DNA from 3 places in the Streptococcus sp. ALY_208 genome. Region 1 is predicted to be linked to each of the others. Evidence: predicted binding sites of a transcription regulator. Region 1 holds the regulator's gene; each other region holds the start of a gene.
The links. The regulator HrcA, encoded in region 1, represses chaperone genes, less so after heat shock. The targets are predictions, from matches to a motif close to TTAGCACTCNNNNNNNNNGAGTGCTAA.

Region 1 (7,717 bases):
CTCTTCGCCACTAGCCTTAGCCAATTCTTTTAGAGCCTGACGTTGAGCATCATTTAATTTAGTTGGTGTCACGACATTGATCGTTACATGTTGATCTCCTTGACCGCCGCCACGCAATCGAGGTGCTCCCTTACCTTTCAAACGGAAGGTTTTACCCGTCTGTGTCCCTTCTGGAATCGTCATTTCAACATCACCATGGACAGTCGGAACCTCAACGACATCACCAAGAGCTGCCTGAGCAAAACTGATATTCAAAGTATAGTAAATAGTAGAACCATCACGCTCAAATTTTTGACTAGGGAGAACATTAATGATGACGAATAAATCACCGTAAAGACCACCATTGGTTCCTGCTTCTCCTTGACCAGCCAAACGGATTTGCTGACCCGTTTCAACACCTGCTGGCACCTTGACAGATACCTTATGAGCTTGGCTCTCATGGCCTGAACCTTGACAAGTTTGACAAGGATCTTTGATCTCTTTACCACTACCATGGCAGACATCACAAGTGATTTGACGGCGCATACGACCAAGCGGTGTTTGGGTATCAACCGTGATCACACCTTGACCGTGACAGCGGCTACAAGTTACAGGACTGCTACCTGGCTTAGCTCCAGATCCATGACAGGTATGACATTCTGTTTCACGATTGTAGGTAACATCCTTTTCAGTACCAAAAACTGCCTCTTCAAAATCCAAGTTCAAACGGTACTGGAGATCATCACCTTGACGTGGTGCATTAGGGTTACGATTAGCACCGCCACCAAAAATGCTCGAAAAGATGTCTTCAAAGCCACCGAAACCAGCGCCATCAAAGCCACCAAAACCGCCACCGCCAAAACCAGCATTGGCACCATCTGGACCATACTGGTCATAGGCAGCACGTTTTTGCTCATCACTCAAGGTTTCATAGGCTTCTTGAACTTCCTTATATTTTTGCTCAGCCCCAGGTTCCTTATTGATATCTGGGTGATATTTTTTAGACATCTTGCGATAAGCTTTTTTTATCTCGTCTTGACTGGCGTCCTTAGACACCCCCAGACGATCATAATATTCTGTATTGTTCATATAAGATACCAAGCCCGTAAAAAGCAAAGTGAAAATAGAAAATTGGCAGAAAACCCTGATTTTCTAGACAATTTGTCTTTTTTCACACGGCTTTTAGGGCGGGTTCAATTCCTTTCGTTATGATATTAAAGGCGTTTGATGGACACCGCCAAAATAGGAGATTTGACAACAGATATTTACATCCTATGAAAATCTATCTTTTTGCACTGACGCTACTACCCAAAAACAGAGGCCGGCTTGCAACCTCTGTGATTGGCTTTTATCCTTACTACTCTTAAGACCTACTGCTGACTATCTTACGACGCTTGAAAAGCATTTCGATATTAAATGCTTTTTCAAACTCGGGATAAAATAATCCTTCGGTCCTGAACCCTTCGCTTCTAGTTTCTAAGCTCAGGGGCTAAAAACCTTCCCCGAAGGTTTTTACTTCTCTGTAAACTCACCGTCTACGACATCGTCTCCGCCCTTATCTGATGAACCAGCATCAGCTGTGCCATCTGCACCAGCTGCTTGTTGCTCAGCTGCAGCTTGCTCGTACATTTTAACAGCAAGAGCTTGTGCTTTCTCATTGAGGGCTTCGAGTTTAGCCTTCATATCGTCAAGATTATTATCTTCTTGGGCTTTCTTCAAGTCGTCGAGAGCTGATTGAGCAGCATCACGCTCAGCATCAAAGCCTTTGCCTTCAGTTTCTTTAATAGTCTTTTCTGTTGCAAAGATCGCTTGGTCAACTTCGTTACGAAGATCAACTTCTTCCTTACGCTTAGCATCAGCATCCGCATTAGCTTCTGCATCTTTCATCATACGTTCAATTTCGTCTTCAGAAAGACCGTCATTTGATTTGATAACGATGTGTTGTTCTTTTTGCGTACCAAGGTCTTTAGCCTTAACAGATACAATACCGTTTTTATCGATATCGAATGTCACTTCGATTTGTGGCACACCACGAGGAGCTGCTGGAATATCAGTCAATTGGAAACGTCCAAGCGTTTTATTATCTGCAGCCATTGGGCGTTCCCCTTGAAGGACATGAATATCAACAGCGGGTTGATTATCAGCAGCAGTTGAGAAGACTTGTGACTTAGAAGTTGGGATGGTTGTGTTGCGATCAATCAACTTCGTGAAGACACCACCCATAGTTTCGATACCGAGTGACAACGGTGTAACATCAAGAAGAACGACATCCTTAACATCACCAGTGATAACTCCACCTTGAATAGCAGCACCCATAGCAACAACTTCGTCAGGATTCACAGATTTATTTGGTTCTTTACCAGTTTCAGCCTTAACTGCTTCAACAACAGCAGGAATACGCGTTGAACCACCGACCAAGATAACTTCATCGATTTCTGCCAGAGTCAAGTCAGCGTCAGACAAGGCTTGGCGAACAGGAGTCTTAGTGCGCTCAACCAGATCACGAGTCAAATCATCAAACTTAGCACGGGTCAATGATACTTCCAAGTGAAGAGGACCTGCTTCACCAGCAGTGATGAAAGGCAAGCTAATTTGTGTTTGCGTTACACCCGATAGATCTTTTTTAGCCTTTTCAGCAGCATCTTTCAAGCGTTGCAAAGCCATATTATCAGTAGAAAGATCAATGCCATTTTCTTTCTTGAATTCATCTACCAAGAAATCAATAATCTTTTGGTCAAAGTCATCCCCACCGAGTTTATTATCACCAGCAGTAGCTAATACATCAAAGACACCATCTCCCAATTCAAGGATTGATACGTCGAAAGTACCACCACCAAGGTCAAATACCAAGATTTTTTCATCTTTATCTTGCTTATCAAGACCGTAAGCAAGGGCCGCAGCAGTTGGTTCGTTGACGATACGCTCTACTTCAAGACCAGCAATTTTACCAGCGTCTTTGGTTGCTTGACGTTGGGCATCGTTGAAGTAAGCAGGAACTGTAATAACAGCTTTTTCAACTTTTTCACCAAGGTAATCTTCAGCATACCCTTTAAGGTATTGAAGAATCATTGCTGAAATTTCTTGTGGCGTATATTCTTTACCATTTGCTGAGACTTTCTCAGATGTTCCCATTTTAGATTTAATAGAAATAATGGTTTCTGGATTAGTCACAGCTTGACGCTTAGCAGCATCACCGACAATAATTTCACCATTTTTAAAAGATACAACAGAAGGCGTTGTACGGTTACCTTCTGGATTAGCGATAATTTTACTTTCAGTTCCTTCAAGAACGGCAACTGCCGAGTTTGTTGTTCCTAAGTCAATACCAATAATTTTAGACATCTCTTTTTCCTCTTTTAATATTATTTTTACTTTTATGATAATAGTTTAAGGTCATCTCGGACACAATTAGTTCAATCTTATTGATCAGCCATCATCGCATAGTTACAGCGTGAGATAGTAAGAAGTCCAGGCAATGTTGCCGTATAATGATGAGATGTTTTAATACCCATCATTATTGACTAGTTATATACCACAACCATGGCTGGACGAAGCAGGCGATCGTGCAGTTTATAACCCTTTTGGAAGACTTCTGCAATGCTCTCTGCAGGATGTTCCTCATCAGCTGGTAAAGTTTGAACAGCCATATGGAAGTTGTGATCAAAACTATCAACTGCAACTTCCTCTACACCCTCTTCTTTAAGAGCTTGGATCAGGCTTTCTTGTACCATTTCAAGACCCTTTTTAACATCATCAGTTAACCCCTCAACTGCTAAGGCCCGCTCAAGATTATCGAGACTAGGTAGAATGCCCTTAGCCAAATCTTGCGAGCGGTACTTCTGCAGCTGCTGGCGCTCTTCGTTGGCGCGACGCTGAATATTCTGCATCTCAGCATGAGCACGCAAGAATTTATTTTCAAATTCTTCTGCTTTGGCTTGGGCCTGCTCAAGTTCGGATGGGTCTGCAGCAACTTCCTCAACTTCTGAATCGACTGACTCTTGCTCCTGTATAGTTTCTTCTGTTTCAGAAATTTCTTCTTCCGCAACTGCTTCATTTTCTTTTTTAATATCTTCTGACATAAAACCTCCTCTAATGGACTTCATAGTGATTACTATTTAAATAGCGATAAAAATCTGCCAGCTTGAGAGTCAGGATCTGACCGACCACCCTCAGAATCTCTAAGGAGTACTGGTAATCAAGTGTCACAGGACCCAAAAGACTAATACTGCCAAAACCTCTATAGGGGATCAAAAATTTATAAGAGACCCGGCTAATAGCTTCCAGACCAGCTTGACCTTCCTGAGCTAGACTAATAGCATAGGCTTGTGAATCATCCAAGTGCTGTCTGATATCCAAGGCTAATTCCTGATGATGATCTAACAAGCGATAGCGCTCAATATCTGAAAATTGAAGAATTCTCTCCTTTCCTGATATAAACAGCTTTTCAACAAACATTTCCTTAAAGATATGCTCAAACAATTCCAAGACATTATCTGTGATCTTAAAATAACGTTGAACAATTTGAGGAATCTCTGTCAATATCCGATAATGAATTTCCATCACCGATTGCTCTAACAAGCGCTCTCTGACCAGGCTAGTAAAAATTTGCAAATCTTCATCCAAAAAATTTTTAGGGATGGCAAACTGACTAGTCACCGTATTAGAATGATCAAAGGTCATAACAGCCAAAGCATCATGCTGACCAAGCTTAACAATATCAAAGGATGTTAACCGCTGATTCTTTGGCTCCACATCTAAAGTAATCGCCGTATAACCAGTTACATCAGATAAGATATCACTTGCCTTTTGTAAAAGATCATCTAATTTAAAAAATTCGAAATCAAAGGCACCTACTAAATCATAAAGCTCCGATTCTTCTAAAGGTTCCAAGCTCAATAGATGATTCACATAATATTGAAACCCCTGCCTACTAGGCAAGCGGCCACTCGAAGTGTGCGCTTTTTCCAGCAAGCCAACCTCTTCCAGCGCTGCCATATCATTTCGAATAGTAGCACTGCTAGACGAGATATAATTTTGTAACACCTTTGACCCAACAGGTTCGTGAGTCTGAGTAAATAAATGCACAATCATAGCTAAAATATCATTTTGCCGCTGTGTAATCATACCGACCCCTTCCCTGATAGTTTAGCACTCTAACCAACCGAGTGCTAACTTATGATTCTATTATACCCTTCTATAAGGGGATGTCAAGCAAAAAGGCCAAAAAATTAGCACTCTTTTTAAAAGAGTGCTAATTTTTATCATAGCGTGTCAAGTTGTAATCTTCGATAATCTTTACCAGCTGAACGCCATAGTCGGGATCTGTACTAAATCCATAATGCTGTAAGGCCTGCGCCGACTGCAAGTAATCATTCGAAGTCGCTAACATTTTATAAAGAGACTTATAATCCCTATTGGAGCTTAAACTCTCTAGGTAGTCCTGTAGACTATCCTCCCAACTCCTGTAAACAGCATAGGGTTGCTTAACTTTCTTCCAATGGTTAGATTCATAAGACTGTGCTGATAAAACAACCTTAGCTTCCCCTGGCTCTGCGACCGTTCTCATCACATTATGATAGCGAACCGACAACAAATTTGTCCCAAAATCAGACCCTTGAGCTGCTTGGGCAATAATCACAGAAGCATCAACCCCATAATTATCCGATAACTCTTTAGCCATAGGAGCTATTTGGGTAATAAATTCTCGCTTACTGTAAGCTGTTTTTACTTTAGTGTCTATTGATTTCGGCTTGACATTCAAGCTCAACAATACAATTAGACTTAAAAGAACCACACCAAGAATCGTCAGAAACACTGGTGGCTTCATCCTTGTCCTCATATTATCTTCTCCTCATTATTAAGCTAGCTGTTCAACATACTCCTCTAAACTAAGCTTGTGCTTTTCCATATACTCAGCAGAATCTTTACCGACATATCGAAAATGCCAGTCCTCATACCCTACACCAGTGATCTCGGACTTACTCTTATCAAACCGCAAAACAAAGCCATATTTAGGAGCTATTTTTCTGAGACGCTCTACCGTAGCAGGATCGCTACTGTTGAGACTATCAACAGTAGATATATCGATAGCTAATCCCGTCTGATGCTCACTAGCTCCAGACGGCTGTGAATAGGTCTGCACCTTTTTTACAGCTTGATCATGTGTCCAAGATGGATGATCAAGCTGCTCCTGCTCAACATAACTATTGAACAAGCCCTCCTGATAACTAACGCTTCGGTAACCCGATATCAAATGTTCCTTCTCATCTATCCGTCTAGCTGCTGCCAAAAACGATTCAACATCGCTTTTAATACGCGCATCCACTTGAACATTTTCAACCCAAGCAAGTTCAGGATTCAATTCCTTAGTCATATGCTTTCTATTGACCAGAATCAATTCCCAATCATCAGCCTTTGCTAACATCTGTGCCCCACCAGATTGAGACGAAGATTTAGAAGAACCAGCAGAAAACGAAGCAGGCTTATTTCGCCCCCCAAAAACCAAACATAAAACTAGGCTCCCAAGAGCTAAAAAGACAATGGCTAAACGACCACGCTTCTTCAGCATGAGCTTGTCCTTTCTCTATCCAAGCGTCCCTGCTGGCGATAACTCATATCACCTATAGCATCAATCGTAAAGCGACCATTTTCATAGGATAGTACCGAGACACTACCATTATCCAAGGCAATACGGGGGCTACTAGGATCAAGCAAATAAATTAAAGTAGCAATGGTCATGCCATGACTGACAACAATCACATCTCCGCCTCCATTAGAAGACACCTCATTCGCTATACTTATAAAACCCTCTAAGATTCTATTCTTGAGAACCGGCCACGGTTGAGCCCAGCCTGCCGTATCAACATCAACAATAGCTTCAGCCATCTCCTCATAAGTCATATCTTCCATAGGCTTGTCAGAAACCCGAGGCATGACACCATGAAATAACTCGGCATCATAACCACCGTCTAGACTGCCAAAGCACCACTCACGGATTCTCTTGTCTCTCTTATAGGGAATACTTTCTTGACCTAATTCCTCCAGAACAATCTCCATAGTTTGTATCGTTCGACCACTGTCACTAGAATAAGCAGCAACAAATGACTCACCAGCAAGCTTAAGTCCCCGTCCAAGTTCATGTATCCCTTGCTCCCCTTCTTGAGTAAGCGGAGTATCAGACCAACCTTGAGCACGCCCAATCGTATTAAACATAGTTTTTCCATGTCTTGCTATAAATAATCTTGTTTTAACCATAGTAAAACCTTCTTTAGTTATTTTGTTTATTATATCAAATTTAGGTCGAATAAAACACCTGCCCATTAAGACAGGTGTCATAACACTATTAGTTTTTAAAACTATGAATAGGAGCAGGAATTTGTCCTCCACGTGAGATAAATTCAACAGAAGAATTTTTATTGATAGGCATCACTGGAGCCGAACCAAGCAAACCACCAAACTCAATCATATCGCCTTCTTTACCCTGTGGAATAATTCGAACAGCGGTTGTCTTCATATTAATCACACCAATAGCAGCTTCATCAGCAATCATAGCAGCAATAGTCTCAGCTGGGGTATCCTCTGGAATAGCAATCATGTCCAATCCCACAGAACAAATAGCTGTCATGGCCTCTAACTTTTCGAGATTAAGCGATCCATTTTGGACGGCAGCGATCATTCCCTCATCTTCAGACACAGGAATAAAAGCACCCGATAAACCACCAACTTGGTTACAAGCCAT
Region 2 (7,717 bases), on a different contig from region 1:
AAGAAATCAATCAGTTCCTCAGCGGACTAAAGTAAAGGAAGGAAAGACATGATTTTTGCATACAATAAAAAACAAGTTGGTGATGTCTTGATGGTCATCCTTCAGGATACAAAGGCACTCAAGCGTGAGGTTGAGCGCAGAGGTAAGGTGGCACGGATCTTTGAGTCCGAGACAGGGAAAACGCTAGCTTGGAATATTTTTGAAGCATCTAGCCTCATCACAATCGATGGCAATGGTCAAGTTTTCCCAAAGGATGAGGACGTGGCTATTCTCAATCAAGAGCTTGAAAAAGAAGGCTTTGAGGAAAGACTTGAAGGGGCTCCTTCTCCTGTCTTTGTGGTGGGACAGATTACCGAAATGGCAGCGCATCCTGATAGCGACCATCTCAATATTTGCCAAGTCAAAATTGGACCAGATAAAATGGTGCAAATTGTAGCAGGTGCCCCTAATGCAAGGGTTGGTCTCAAAACGATTGTAGCCCTGCCAGGTGCCATGATGCCAAGTGGGAATTTGATTTTTCCAGGCAAGCTTCGTGGTGAAGACAGCTACGGGATGATGTGCTCTCCACGTGAGCTGGCCTTACCCAATGCGCCTCAAAAGCGTGGCATCATCGAATTAGAAGATACAGCCTTAGTTGGAGAAGCCTTTGATCCAGAAAAGCACTGGAAAAATTAAGTCCCTGTTAATTTAATTAAATGTGTTAATCCCCTCTTTTTGAATGCTAATTTCTGTATCCAGACAGACTTTATTGCAGTCTCATCTCATATTAGAAAATCGGAGATTACGAAAAGAGTAATTAACCCAATAGCCTAATCTTATAGAAATCAATCAGTTTTTACTGATTTTTTTATTTTTTTCAAAAAATATCCTTATTTTCAAAATAAATTACGGATAGATAAGTAGGAGGTGAAAATATGTACAACAAAGTCGTACTCATCGGTCGTTTGGTAGCCAAGCCAGAGCTAGTTAAGACCTCGAGTGATCGTTCCGTCACTCATATGACGATAGCTGTAAATCGGCGCTTCAAGTCTCAGGATGGAGAGCGCCAAGCTGACTTTATCAGCGTCGTCTTTTGGGGAAAGCTAGCAGAGACTTTGGTTGCCTATGCGAGTAAGGGAAGTCTTCTATCCCTTGACGGTGAAATAAGAACGCGACACTATGAAAAAGACGGTCAAACGCATTATGTGACCGAGGTTCTAGGACAAACCTTCCAGCTCCTAGAGAGCAGAGCTCAAAGAGCCATGAGGGAGAACAATGGAAACAATGATTTGACCGACCTTGTATTAGAATCGGAAGAACTCCCCTTCTAACCTTATCTTAAATAATGTCTTTATTTTCCTATCCCAAAACTATCTTTCAAAAAAATTACATGAATAAGCAAGTGCCCTTTTTATTGGGTGCTTGTTTTGTTTTGAAATAGAGAAAAGAAATAAAAACAAATTGAAAGCCCTTTCACAATGTGCTATACTAGCCCTGATAAGGCACAAGGAGGAGTTGCAATGCCAATTATTTTCAGTGATATTGATGGAACACTTTTAAATCAAGACCATATCGTAACACCAAAGACTCAGGCAAGTATCAAGGCTAGTGTCGACAAGGGATTCTTATTTGTCCCAGTGTCTGCCCGTATGCCAGAAGCTATTCGACCGATTACCGAGGACTTTGGTTTGATCACACCTATCATCGCCTACAATGGTGCTCTTTTGCAGACAGACGATAAACAAACGATCGCCTCTCATTCACTAGCGATGACGACAGCTATTTCAGTGGCTCAAAAAATCGAGGAGATAGGGAGTGATTTAGCTTGGAATATCTACTCCTATCAAGATTGGTATTCCTCCAAGCAAGCTCACAGCCTGGTTGCCAAGGAAGAAGATGTCGTTGGTCTAAAATCAACGCCAGTAGAGCTATCTGAACTGACAAATTTAACAGAAGCTCATAAGGTTCTGGTCATGTGTCCAGTAGATAAGACAGATAAGGTCATGCAGATCTTAAAGGATGAATTCACCAATCTTTCTATCGCCAAGTCTCTACCCCATCTAATTGAAATTATGGCTGCTGGTATTGACAAGGGACAAGCAGTAGCTGAGTTTGCTGACTATTATCAGGTAGCTATGGAAGATACCATTGCCTTTGGAGATAACTATAATGACTTAGAGATGCTGGAGACAGTAGGACAGGCCTTTGTCATGGGTAATGCACCTGAAGCCTTAAAGGAACGTATAGGCAATATTACTCTGGATCATAATCATGATGGCATTGCGGCAGCTCTGGACAAAATCGTGTGATAGCGCCCAGATCAAAGAATAATCAAAAAAGCCAAGAATAAAGTAAGGCTTTTTTCTTGACTATTTTTGACCAAATGATAGAATAATAACTGTAATTAGCACTCGAAAGATAAGAGTGCTAAAAAATATTGGAGGTCTATTATGTTAAAACCATTAGGTGATCGTATTGTTGTAAAATTTGAAGAAGTAGAAGAAACAACGGCAAGTGGTTTTGTCTTGGCCGGTGGTTCACATGAAGCCGCAAAAGCAGCCAAGGTCTTGACAGTTGGCCAGGGTGCTCGTACATTGACTGGTGAGCTTATTGCTCCAAGTGTGTCCCAAGGGGATAAAGTATTGGTTGAGAACGGCTCAGGTCTGGAAGTTAAAGATGGTGACGATAAGGTCACTATCATTCGTGAAGCAGACATTTTGGCGATTATAGACTAATTCAAACATAAGAGAGGTAAATCATTATGGCAAAAGATATTAAATTTTCATCAGATGCACGTTCTGCTATGGTGCGTGGTGTAGATGCTTTGGCTGACACTGTCAAGGTAACGCTTGGCCCTAAGGGACGCAATGTCGTACTAGAAAAATCATTTGGGTCACCCTTGATTACCAACGACGGTGTGACTATTGCTAAAGAGATCGAATTAGAAGATCATTTTGAAAATATGGGAGCCAAATTGGTTTCAGAAGTAGCTTCAAAAACCAATGATATTGCCGGAGACGGAACAACAACAGCGACTGTCTTGACACAAGCCATTGTCCGTGAAGGGCTTAAAAATGTCACAGCTGGTGCTAATCCAATCGGTATTCGTCGTGGGATTGAAAAGGCTGTATCAGCAGCTGTGGAAGGCTTGAAAACTAATGCTCAGCCCGTGTCTGGCAAAGAGGCTATCGCTCAGGTAGCAGCTGTCTCTTCCCGTTCCGAAAAGGTTGGGGAATACATCTCAGAAGCCATGGAAAAAGTTGGCAACGACGGTGTCATCACCATCGAGGAATCTCGTGGTATGGAGACTGAGTTAGATGTTGTTGAAGGGATGCAATTTGACCGTGGTTACCTTTCTCAATATATGGTAACTGATAACGAAAAAATGGTCGCTGATCTTGAAAATCCTTACATCTTGATTACCGATAAGAAAATTTCAAATATTCAAGAAGTCTTACCCTTGTTAGAAGAAGTCCTTAAGACCAATCGTCCATTCTTGATCATTGCCGATGATGTCGATGGAGAAGCGCTTCCGACTCTTGTTCTTAACAAGATTCGTGGAACCTTCAACGTTGTAGCAGTGAAGGCGCCAGGATTTGGTGATCGCCGTAAGGCCATGCTGGAGGACATTGCTATCTTGACAGGTGGTACAGTGATCACTGAAGACCTTGGACTTGAACTCAAAGATGCTAGCATGGCTACTCTAGGTCAAGCAGCCAGAGTGACTATTGATAAAGATTCAACAGTTATCGTTGAAGGAGCTGGTCAAGCCTCAGCTATTGCTGATCGTGTTAATGTGATTAAATCACAATTAGCAACCACAACGTCAGAGTTTGATCGTGAAAAATTACAAGAACGTCTGGCTAAACTGTCTGGTGGTGTTGCTGTCATCAAGGTCGGGGCAGCAACTGAAACCGAATTGAAAGAAATGAAACTCCGCATCGAAGATGCCCTCAATGCCACTCGTGCCGCTGTTGAAGAAGGGATTGTAGCCGGTGGTGGTACAGCCCTTGTCAATGTCATTAAAAATGTTGCGGCTATTGAGGTTGATGGTGATGAAGCCACTGGACGCAATATCGTTCTGCGTGCCTTGGAAGAACCAGTCCGCCAAATTGCCCGCAATGCTGGCTACGAAGGATCTGTCGTTATTGAAAAATTGAAAAGCAGTGAGCTTGGAACAGGCTTCAACGCTGCTGATGGAAGCTGGGTAGACATGGTTGAAGCAGGTATTATTGACCCTGTCAAAGTTAGTCGCTCTGCCCTCCAAAACGCAGCCTCAGTAGCTAGTCTAATCTTGACAACAGAAGCTGTTGTGGCTGATCATCCAGAAGAATCAGCAGGTTCTAGCGCTCCTGCCATGGACCCAGGTATGATGGGTGGCATGATGTAATAGAATATCATCAGTCAGAAAAGACAAAAAAGAGCAGCGATGAAACGCTGCTCTTTTTTATGAGAGAATGAGATGAACAGTAAGTTCATCTTACTAGTATAGGTTGACCGCTATCACTTGTCTAACAAGGGATAAGGGGCGTCCAATTGGTAGATCTAGAATAATGCTAACGGATTTAGACTTTTATCCAGAGCACTTGCTAATAGACTAGAATATTAGAAATTAGCGGTAACGATACCAGGCTTTTCTTGAACTAGCTTACGGTAGAATTCCGCACGTGTCGCATAAATGTAAGGAGACAACCAAAGATTTCCAATTCCCAATGTTAATAAGGCTAATAGTGCCCAGCCCAAGAAGCTAAGATCCAGGACAAATAATTCGAACTTATGCCCGTCCATCAACTGACGTGATTTAGTAATAGCCTCCGTAGGAGCAACTTGACGTCCTTGACTGACCAAATCATCGACAATGTAGTTAGACATAGCATAAGAAATTGCGCAAAGCAACGGACTTTAAAGCAGGCTAGGCGACTGTAATTGATGATCAAAGCTTTGAGAGGTCACAGAGCACTCGATAGTTTTTCCTGTAAATGGATGAATAAAGGTGAGCTCATGAGCATGTAGCATCAGACGTCCGGAAGGATTAGGATGGTAGAGAGGATCTCCAATTAAGGGATAACCGTGATAAGAAAGGTGGACACGAATCTGGTGGGTACGACCAGTCTCCAGCTGACAGTTGACCAGTGTACAGTGCTTAAAAGACTTTAACTTGGTGACATGAGTTATAGCTGTCTGTCCTCCCTTAGAGGTGACTATACGTTTGCGCCGATCATGTCTATCGCGCCCAATTGAGTCTTTATAGCTAAGAGAATCCGACCTAAAGTTTCCGTCTACCAATGCCCAGTATTGACGACGAATTTTCTTATCTTCCAGCAGACGATTAAGAATCGGTAGGACAAAAGGATTTTTAGCGAAGAGAACCAGACCGCTAGTCTCCTTGTCCAGACGATGGACGACATAGCAGGTCTTGCCGACATAAGCAGAAACATGATTGATCAGAGCAATCTCTCTTGGATCATTGCCATGTGTTTTCATTCCTTCAGGCTTATTGACGACAATGAGATGCTCGTCTTCATAAACGGCATCAATGAGTTTTGGATCTCCCATCGGAATAGATTTTTGGGGATAGTCTTCATCATCGAACAGCAGAGTAATAACATCCCCTGCTTGGACGGGACTCTGCCAGTTGATGGGAGAGTGATTGACTAGCAGGTGCTTTTTGGTTCGTAGAAAATGTCTGATCTTACGAGGGACCAGCCAATGCGATTCAAGCAAATCCTTGACAGTGCTGGTTCTAAAATGCTCGGGCAGCTTAATGGTAATTGTCATAGTCATGGTCTGATTTTATCATAAAAGAGGTTTTCCTCCTAGATTTCAGGAGTTTCTTGCTATAATAAAGCTATGAAGTTTTTAGACCGTATCAAAAAAATAAGCCAAACTCTTGGCCAAAAAATTTTTAACAAAGAAGAAAAAACGCTTGAGCAGGAGCCCAGTGATGAACTGAGTATGACACAAAGATTAGAGTCACTCCAAGTCGAAGAAAGTCCTTATCATCGCAGTCAAGGCCATAAACACCAGTCACGCCTTGATAAATTTATTGATAAGCACCCCAAGCTGTCCTTTCTTAAGGTGATCATCCCAGACAGGCAGTCTTGGATCCGACGCTTCTGGAGACGCTATCAGATCACTAAAATTTTAGTGATCGCTCTGACCTCCCTGGTGCTCTTTATAGCAGCCTATCTTTTTTATCTGGCAAAGACAACCAATGTCTCTGATCTGCAAGAATCTCTCAAATCCTCAACCGTTATCTATGATAAAAATGGTCAAAAAGCTGGGGATCTGATGGGAAATAAGGGAACTTATGTTGAGTTAGATCAGATTTCTGATGATTTGGAAAAGGCAGTCATAGCCACCGAGGATCGCTCTTTCTACAAAAATAGTGGTATTAACTACAAACGTTTCTTTTTAGCCGTTTTGACAGGCGGTAAGTTCGGTGGGGGATCCACTATCACCCAGCAGCTAGCCAAAAATGCCTACCTCAGCCAAGAACAAACGGTAACACGTAAGGCCAAGGAATTTTTCCTAGCAGTAGAAATCAATAAAAAATACAATAAGAATCAGATCTTGACCATGTATCTGAACAATGCCTACTTCGGAAATGGAATATGGGGGGTCGAAGACGCCAGTCACAAGTACTTTGGTACCAGTGCGGCTAATCTGACGACTGATGAAGCTGCCACTCTAGCTGGGATGCTTAAAGGGCCAGAAATGTATAACCCTCTGAACTCCTTGGAAAATGCTTCCAATCGGCGAGATACCGTCCTCCAAAATATGATGGCTGCTGGGTATTTGAAAGAAGGCGATGCCAAGAGTTTCCAAGCCGTTGACATGAATTCTCGGCTATCAGACGATTATGCTGGTAAAATTGAGGAGTACAACTATCCATCTTACTTTGATGCGGTGGTCAATGAAGCCATTAATAAATATGGCATCTCAGAAAAAGATATCCTAAACAATGGATATAAGATCTATACCGAATTAGATACCAATTATCAACAGGGAATGCAGACTGTCTATGCCCAGACCTCCCTATTTCCAACATCTGTCTACGATGGCAGTACAGCCCAGTCAGCTAGTGTTGCTGTAGATCCATCAAGCGGAGGTGTCCGTGGATTAGTCGGACGTATCGGCGATGTCAGTGACCCGACCTTTCGTTCCTACAACTATGCTACACAATCGCAACGTAGCCCCGGCTCAACCATCAAACCTCTAGTGGTCTACTCACCAGCCGTAGCTGAAGGCTATGATATTGATGAAGACTTGCCAAATACGGTGCGGGACTATCAGGGCTATACCCCTGAAAATTATAATGGCTATGAGTCTGAAACAACGCCTATGTACCAAGCTTTGGCCAATTCCTACAATATCCCTGCTGTCTATCTGCTCAATGAGATGGGGGTCAGCACAGCCTTTGACTATGGGAAGAAATTTGGCCTAAATATGGATAAGGTTCCCAAGAATCTAGGAGTAGCACTGGGAGGAAGTGTGACGACCAATCCTCTAGAAATGGCTCAAGCCTACTCAACCTTTGCCAACAATGGTGTGATGAATGAAAGTCACTTTATTACCCGTATCGAGACGGCGTCTGGTAAGCCCTTGGTCGAGTACAAGTCAGCTTCGTCACGTGTCATCAGCAAGTCAGTCAGTGATAAGCTAAACAGCATGATGCTAGGAACCTTTTCTAACGGGACAGCGGTCAATGCTAATGCCTATGGCTACACTATGGCTG
Region 3 (7,717 bases), on a different contig from region 1:
TACGTTGCTGCTGACCACCAGACAGAGAAACAGGATGAGCCTTTGCCTTATCTCTAAGACCTACCTTATCAAGCAATTCATAGGCCTTATCCTCAGCATCCTTCTTAGTTTGTCCCTTTACCTTGGTTGGTGCCAGTGTGATATTATCTAGTACGGTCATATTGGGAAAGAGATTGAACTGTTGAAAAACCATCCCCATCTTTTCACGCATCTTGAAAATATCGTTAGTCTTATCTGTAATATCCACACCTTCAAAGCTGACTGTACCCTTAGTAGGAACTTCGAGGAGATTCATTGTCCGAAGAAAGGTTGACTTACCAGAACCGGACGGGCCGATAATAACAACGACCTCCCCCTTATTGATCTCCAGGTCGATTCCTTTTAGCACCTGGTTGTCTCCAAAATACTTGTGCAGATTTTTAATTGAAATTAAGGTCTCTGTCATTATTTTTGTCCTTTCCCAAGGCGATTTTCAAGTGCCTTTTGACCAGCCGTCAAAACTGTTGTCAATACGAGGTAGTAGAATGCAGCAAACAAGAGGGGCTCAAGCGGAATATAGGTGGATGACATCACAGACTGTGCTCCATTCCACAATTCCATAATACCGATCGTTTGCAACAGGGAACTGTCTTTAATAATAGTGATAAACTCATTGCCTAGGGCTGGAAGAATATTTCTAAATGCTTGTGGCAGTACCACATAGCGCATAGCTTTAGCTGGCTTGATCCCTAGGGAGTAGGCAGCTTCCAGCTGACCTTTTGGTACAGCCTCAATACCTGCACGCACAATCTCAGAAATATAGGCACCACTGTTCAGTGATAGGATGATAACCCCTGGGATCAAACGTGAAAAGTCTAACTCAACGGTTCCAAATCCAATAGAAGGGGCATTTTTAAAATCCATCCATAAGAAGGCGATCATGATTTGAACAACCATTGGTGTCCCACGAAAGACCCACACATAAAGACTAACGATCCAGTTTAAAATCTTGCTCTGTGAGCGTTTGGCCAAGGCGACCAAGACACCTAGGATGGTCCCAAACAAAACCACACAGATAGAAATGGCAATGGTGACGATAACGCCGTAATTGAAGTAACCCCAATATTTGGGTAAAAATGAAAAATCAAAGTTCACTAGACTATTCCCCTTGTTATGCTGATGGTCTCTCTATGCAAGCCAAAACATTAGTTGGTATAGAGATTAGTTATATTCATCCAAAAGAGCAGTAATAAGGATGAATTATTGTATATAGTTTAGCATAATTTGTATAAACATACAATAACTATTGATAAAAAATAAAAAACAAGTCCATGACAAAAGTCCAGACTTGTTAACAGTTTTTTGTCCGACTCTCTTTTGATGGCTAATGCTCATTGTGAGAGTCTGTCGGAATACTATTTCTAGCTTATCTATTTAATAAATAAGATCATAGATTTCCATAGCGATGAGGTCAATGCTGTCAAATGTATATGTTTCACGGGCATTGACATCACGCAATGTGAAGACCGGTCCATTTTCTGGATCGTTAGCAAATGATACTTCTGCTACGACAACACCTTCGCGCTCAAAATTACGCTTCAAATTATTACCATCAGTGGCCATTAATTGAAGACGATCAATAATTCTCACCAAATGTGATTCCATATCGTTTCTCCTTAGCTAAGACACAGCTTTTATAACGAAGCTAGCCCCAATATGTTTTAATCTTTTTTATTTTACCATAAAGTCTGTTATTGTCATAGATGAAAGGTTAAAACATCTGTAAATTTCAGAAGCGTTTAGCCTCTCTTAATCACTTTTATAAGAATTATAGATAATAGCCTTGATCGCATGCATACGGTTCTCAGCCTCCTGAAAAATGTAGGGACTATATTTTTGAAAGACTTGGTCTGTAATTTCTAGCTCACTGTAGCCATACTTATCATAGATCTCTTGACCGATAATCGTCTGCGTATCGTGAAAAGCTGGCAGGCAATGCATGACGATAAGATCAGGATTTTCAGCAGCCATGATTAACTCTTGGTTAACCTGATAAGGCAACAGTAGATCGATCCTATCCTTAAAATCGACCTCTTCTCCCATGGATACCCAAACATCAGTATAAATAATATCTGCTCCCTTAACTTCTGCGACATCATCTGTTATAACTAGCTCGGAGCCTGTATTATGCTGATGAGCCAAGTCAATGATGGCTTGCTCAGGCTGCAGAGATTCAGGAGCAATAATTTTACAATCTATTCCCAAAATAGCTGAGGTCACTAACAGAGAATTGGCCATATTATTGCGTCCATCTCCCATATAAACCAGTTTTAAACCATCCAGATGGCCGAATGTTTCTTTTATGGTCAGAAAATCTGCGATCATCTGGGTCGGGTGCCAGATATCCGTCAGGCCATTCCAGACAGGCACGCCTGAGTAGGTTGCTAAATCTTCTACATCGTCTTGCTTATAGCCACGGTACTCAATGCCATCAAACATAGAACCTAGGACTTTAGCCGTATCCCTTACAGATTCTTTTTTGCCTAGTTGGATTTCATTTGCACCTAAGTAAGTCACCTGCATTCCTAAATCTTGGCCTGCTACTGTAAAGGCTGAGCGAGTTCTGGTCGAAGCTTTCTCAAAGATCAGGGCAATATTTAGTCCTTCTAGGTACCTGTGGACTTGTTTATCCTTTTTTAGTTGCTTAAACTTAGCGGCTTGATCGATTAACTCTAGCAGCTCTGCTTTGGTGAAATCTACTTCTTTTAAAAATGACTTAGCCATATTCTTTCCTCGTTTTTGTATTTTTATACATAAATATTAGCATTTTATCAAATTTTGTCAAGATTTTATTGAATTTTATACATATCTTGATGTTTTAGCACTCTCTTCTATCGACTGCTAATTTTCCGATCTTTTTACTTGCTTTCTAACCTGTGAATGATATAATGACATCATAAGATTTGACCTTTATTGACTATAGAGGCCAGTCAATCCTCAGGAGGTATTCCTATGTTATGTCAAAATTGTAATCTCAATGATGCTAGCATTCATCTATATACTAATGTTAATGGGCAGCAAAAGCAGATTGATCTTTGCCAAAACTGTTATCAAATTATGAAGTCTGATCCTGAAAATCTCATCAACCAAAATCCAAGTAATCAATCTATGGAATCTTTCTTTGATGACTTTTTCGGAGATTTAAATAACTTTCGTGCTTTCAACCAAGATTTACCCAATACACCGCCAACCCAAGCTGGATCTGGTGGTAATGGTGGAAATCGAGGAGGACAAGGTAACCGACGGCGTCCTCAACAAGAAGCTCCTAAGCAACCTCAAGGTCTCTTAGAAGAATTCGGTATTAATGTTACAGAGATCGCACGTCAGGGTAATATTGATCCTGTCATTGGACGTGATCAAGAGATCGTGCGTGTTATTGAAATTCTAAATCGCCGTACCAAAAATAATCCTGTCCTAATCGGAGAACCTGGTGTGGGTAAAACGGCTGTAGTCGAAGGTTTAGCCCAAAAAATTGTCGAGGGCAATGTGCCACAGAAACTGCAGAATAAGCAGGTCATTCGTCTGGATGTCGTCAGCCTAGTTCAAGGAACAGGCATTCGTGGTCAGTTTGAAGAGCGGATGCAAAAACTTATGGAAGAAATTCGTCAGCGTCGAGATGTCATTCTCTTTATTGATGAAATCCATGAAATTGTCGGTGCAGGTGGTACCAGTGATGGTAGCATGGACGCCGGTAATATCTTGAAGCCTGCTCTAGCACGTGGTGAACTGCAGTTGGTTGGGGCTACAACTCTCAACGAATACCGTATCATTGAAAAGGATGCGGCGCTTGAACGTCGTATGCAGCCAGTTAAAGTAGACGAACCAACAGTGGAAGAGACGATCACTATTCTACGTGGTATCCAGCCTAAATACCAGGATTACCACCACGTCAAGTATACCGACGACGCTATTGAAGCTGCGGCTGTTCTTTCCAACCGCTATATTCAGGATCGTTTCTTACCCGATAAGGCAATCGATCTACTAGATGAAGCCGGTTCTAAGATGAATTTGACCCTCAATTTTGTCGATCCAAAAGAAATCGATAAGCGTTTGATTGAGGCAGAAAATCTCAAAGCTCAGGCAACGCGTGATGAAGACTTTGAAAAGGCAGCTTATTTCCGTGATCAAATCGCCAAGTATAAAGAAATGCAGCAGCATGAGTTGACTGATCAAGAGATTCCAGTTATTACTGAAAAGCATATTGAAGCCATCATCGAGCAAAAAACTAATATTCCAGTCGGTGAATTAAAAGAGAAAGAGCAATCGCAGCTGGTCAACCTGGCTGATGATCTCAAATCTCATGTCATTGGTCAAGATGATGCTGTCGATAAGATTGCCAAGGCAATACGCCGTAATCGGGTCGGCCTAGGTTCTCCAAATCGACCAATTGGTAGTTTCCTCTTCGTTGGTCCTACCGGTGTAGGTAAAACTGAACTGTCTAAACAATTGGCTATTGAGCTCTTTGGTTCTGCAGATAGTATGATTCGCTTCGATATGTCTGAATACATGGAGAAACACGCTGTCGCTAAACTTGTCGGAGCTCCTCCAGGATATGTCGGTTATGAAGAAGCCGGTCAATTAACCGAGCAAGTGCGTCGAAATCCTTATTCTCTTATTCTCTTAGATGAAGTTGAAAAAGCCCATCCTGATGTTATGCATATGTTCTTACAAGTACTGGATGATGGCCGTTTGACTGATGGTCAAGGACGGACTGTCAGCTTCAAAGATACTATTATCATCATGACTTCTAACGCTGGTACTGGTAAGGTTGAGGCTTCAGTTGGTTTTGGTGCTGCCCGTGAGGGACGGACTAACTCTGTTCTTGGTGAATTGAGCAATTTCTTCAGTCCAGAATTTATGAACCGCTTCGACGGTATTATCGAATTCCAGTCTCTCAGCAAGGATAACCTTCTGCACATTGTTGATCTTATGCTTGCTGATGTCAACAAACGCTTAGCAAGTAATTCTCTTCACTTGGAAGTGACCGATAAAGTCAAGGAAAAACTAGTTGATCTTGGTTACGATCCTAAGATGGGGGCTCGCCCATTACGTCGTACAATTCAAGATCATATCGAAGATGCTATTACCGATTTTTACCTTGAAAATCCTCAGGAACACAATTTTAAAGCGGTCATGACATCAAATGGCAATATTGTGATCAAGGCTGCTAAAAAAGCGGAAGAAAAATCGATTGATGAGCCTAAAGAAACTAGCTCTATTACTCAGTCTGATAACTAATACAAAATAAAAAGAAGCTTAGATCCAAGTAGGTTTTAAGCTTCTTTTTATGAGCACTGGCCTTCATCTAAAAGTTTGGTATAATGAAAGGGACGATAATACTTTTAGAAACGAGGTGCTCGTATGAATCGGCAACCTATATTTGGTCAAAAACTGGAAGGACAAGACTATGTTGAGCGCTATGGTGTTTATGCGGTCATTCCAAATCAGGATCGCACTGAGATTATTCTAGTTCAAGCTCCAAATGGTGCTTGGTTCCTGCCTGGTGGTGAGATTGAAGCCAATGAAGATCACATGCAGGCTCTCAATCGGGAATTGCTTGAAGAGCTTGGTTTTAGCGCTCAGATCGGTTCTTACTATGGGCAGGCAGATGAATACTTTTATTCTAGCCATCGTGATACCTACTTCTACAATCCAGCCTATATTTATGAGGTCACTCATTTTACGCAGATCAGTCAACCCTTGGAAGATTTCAATCATTTAGCCTGGTTTCCTATCGATCAAGCGATTGAAAAACTCAAAAGAGGCAGTCATAAGTGGGGGATCCAGCAGTGGAAAATTGACCATGACAACTAAAGATCCCCAACCAATTTGAAAAATAGTGCTATAATGGTTGTATATAAATCAAAGGGAATACCTCAGGCAGGCTGAAAAGATTTTTGATTGTACCTATCTTTACAGATTGCCCTTGGTCCGTCAGTTAGAGGAGATTAGATTACTATGAGACTTATCAATACAACTAGCAGCCACCCCACCTTAGTGCGCAATCAATTAACTAATACCGATGCTACCCTTGTTGAAGTCTACTCTGCTGGTAACAGTGATGTCGTTTTCTCTCAAGCGCCTGGTCATTATGAGCTTATCATTTCCAACCGTCACCGTGCCATCAAAGATAATGAAATTGAGACTATTCGTGAATTTTTCTTTAAGCGTAAAATTGATCCTGACATCATTATTCCTGGACAAATTCAATCTAGTCATACTGAAAAACTGATTGAAATTTCGATTCCTACAAAACAGTAATGAGCCATTAGGTATCTGGACAAGTGTCTAGATACTTTTATTTGTAAACAAAACCAAAGGGCCTGGAGCTTAGCTCCAAGCCTTTTCGTTTTATATAGAATTCACCAGATTCAGGTAAGGGGATAAAATCTGACTTAATTTTACTCCTGCACAATCTGCTTAGCAACAAGGGACACTGCTGATTTATTTTTTGTCATTGGGATTGTAACCGCCCAACTTAAACGGTTTATCAGCCTAGAAAGGCTAGTGATATTGGCTATTTATCAGTCACTTCAAAACCTTGAGCAAGGGCTTCTGGGAAATTATTCTCAATAATCTCTGCACAGTGGTCACAAACTGTTGCATGGTAGCTACGTTCTTTCGTTGTCTGATCGTTGCGGCGGCAGCGATCACAGACATCACCTGACGCATGCTCTACTCCAAAGGCTACTCCATCGAAGGTTACTACTGATTCTGGAGCATTTTCTTCACTAATTGTTAATTGTGAGACAATCAATAACTGGGCAATGTCACTCTTTAGACTATCTAGGAGAGCTTTTATCTGTGCATCTGCATAGATGGTTAAATGAGCTTCTAAAGACTTACCAATAACTTTAGCATTACGGGCTTCTTCCAAAGCTTTTTGAGCTTGTGTCCGCAGAGTCATAAAGGCTTCCCAAGTTTCAAGAATCTGCTCTTGACCAGCAAAGTTTTCTACTTCTGGCATTTCAGCTAGCTGGACAAATTCTTCATCCTCTTGATCCAGATAAGACCAGATCTCCTCTGCCGTATGCGGAAGGATTGGGGTCAAGAGCTTAGTGATCTTCACAAGAATATCATAGAAAACAGTCTGCATTTGACGGCGGACTAGGCTATCGGCTGCTTCAATGTAAACCACATCTTTCGCAAAATCTAAGTAGAAAGCTGATAAATCAACCGTTAAGAAGTTGTTGACTGCCTTATAAACAGCCATGAAATCGTATTGATTGTAAGCCTCTCGTATAGTTGCGACCAAATTATTGAACTTGATTGTCATGTATTGGTCAACAGGTCGAAGATCCTCGTAGGCTACTGCATCTGACTTTGTAAAGTCTGAAGTATTGGCCATCAAGAAGCGCAAGGTATTACGGATTTTACGATAGCTTTCGGATGTCTGTTTCAGGATATCCATGGAGATACGGACATCATTGCTAGTATCAACAGTTGATACCCATAGACGTAAGATTTCGGCACCAAACTGCTTTTCAATATCACTAGGAAGAATTGTATTTCCAAGTGATTTAGACATCTTTTCTCCCTTACCATCCAAAACGAATCCTTGGGACAAGACGGCTTTGTAAGGAGCATGCCCATTGACTGCAACAGAAGTAATCAAGGAAGAATTGAACCATCCACGGTACTGATCAGATCCTTCTAAGTAGAGATCTGCAGGATAACC

Region 2: the regulator HrcA is predicted to act here: its motif matches at 2,384-2,410, upstream of groES (co-chaperone GroES).
Region 3: the regulator HrcA is predicted to act here: its motif matches at 2,858-2,884, upstream of AC4HAI_RS04090 (ATP-dependent Clp protease ATP-binding subunit).

Annotation. Positions count from the first base shown of each region.
Region 1 covers NZ_JBZFUI010000008.1:27,694-35,410, reverse strand. Annotated here, with positions in the region: gene dnaJ (molecular chaperone DnaJ) at 1-1,068, opposite strand, end outside; gene dnaK (molecular chaperone DnaK) at 1,492-3,321, opposite strand; gene grpE (nucleotide exchange factor GrpE) at 3,501-4,058, opposite strand; gene hrcA (heat-inducible transcriptional repressor HrcA) at 4,069-5,103, opposite strand; gene AC4HAI_RS08315 (glycoside hydrolase family 73 protein) at 5,231-5,806, opposite strand; gene AC4HAI_RS08310 (M15 family metallopeptidase) at 5,837-6,547, opposite strand; gene AC4HAI_RS08305 (histidine phosphatase family protein) at 6,541-7,233, opposite strand; gene AC4HAI_RS08300 (PFL family protein) at 7,322-7,717, opposite strand, start outside.
Region 2 covers NZ_JBZFUI010000004.1:13,220-20,936, forward strand. Annotated here, with positions in the region: gene AC4HAI_RS04695 (thioredoxin family protein) at 1-35, shown strand, start outside; gene ytpR (YtpR family tRNA-binding protein) at 49-675, shown strand; gene AC4HAI_RS04705 (single-stranded DNA-binding protein) at 915-1,310, shown strand; gene AC4HAI_RS04710 (Cof-type HAD-IIB family hydrolase) at 1,500-2,288, shown strand; gene groES (co-chaperone GroES) at 2,430-2,714, shown strand; gene groL (chaperonin GroEL) at 2,741-4,369, shown strand; gene AC4HAI_RS04725 (DUF975 family protein) at 4,585-4,875, opposite strand; gene AC4HAI_RS04730 (RluA family pseudouridine synthase) at 4,882-5,757, opposite strand; gene pbp2a (penicillin-binding protein PBP2A) at 5,830-7,717, shown strand, end outside.
Region 3 covers NZ_JBZFUI010000003.1:113,434-121,150, forward strand. Annotated here, with positions in the region: gene AC4HAI_RS04070 (amino acid ABC transporter ATP-binding protein) at 1-445, opposite strand, end outside; gene AC4HAI_RS04075 (amino acid ABC transporter permease) at 445-1,134, opposite strand; gene AC4HAI_RS04080 (YkuJ family protein) at 1,414-1,644, opposite strand; gene argF (ornithine carbamoyltransferase) at 1,789-2,763, opposite strand; gene AC4HAI_RS04090 (ATP-dependent Clp protease ATP-binding subunit) at 2,992-5,277, shown strand; gene AC4HAI_RS04095 (NUDIX hydrolase) at 5,401-5,853, shown strand; gene AC4HAI_RS04100 (DUF1827 family protein) at 5,998-6,300, shown strand; gene ileS (isoleucine--tRNA ligase) at 6,557-7,717, opposite strand, start outside.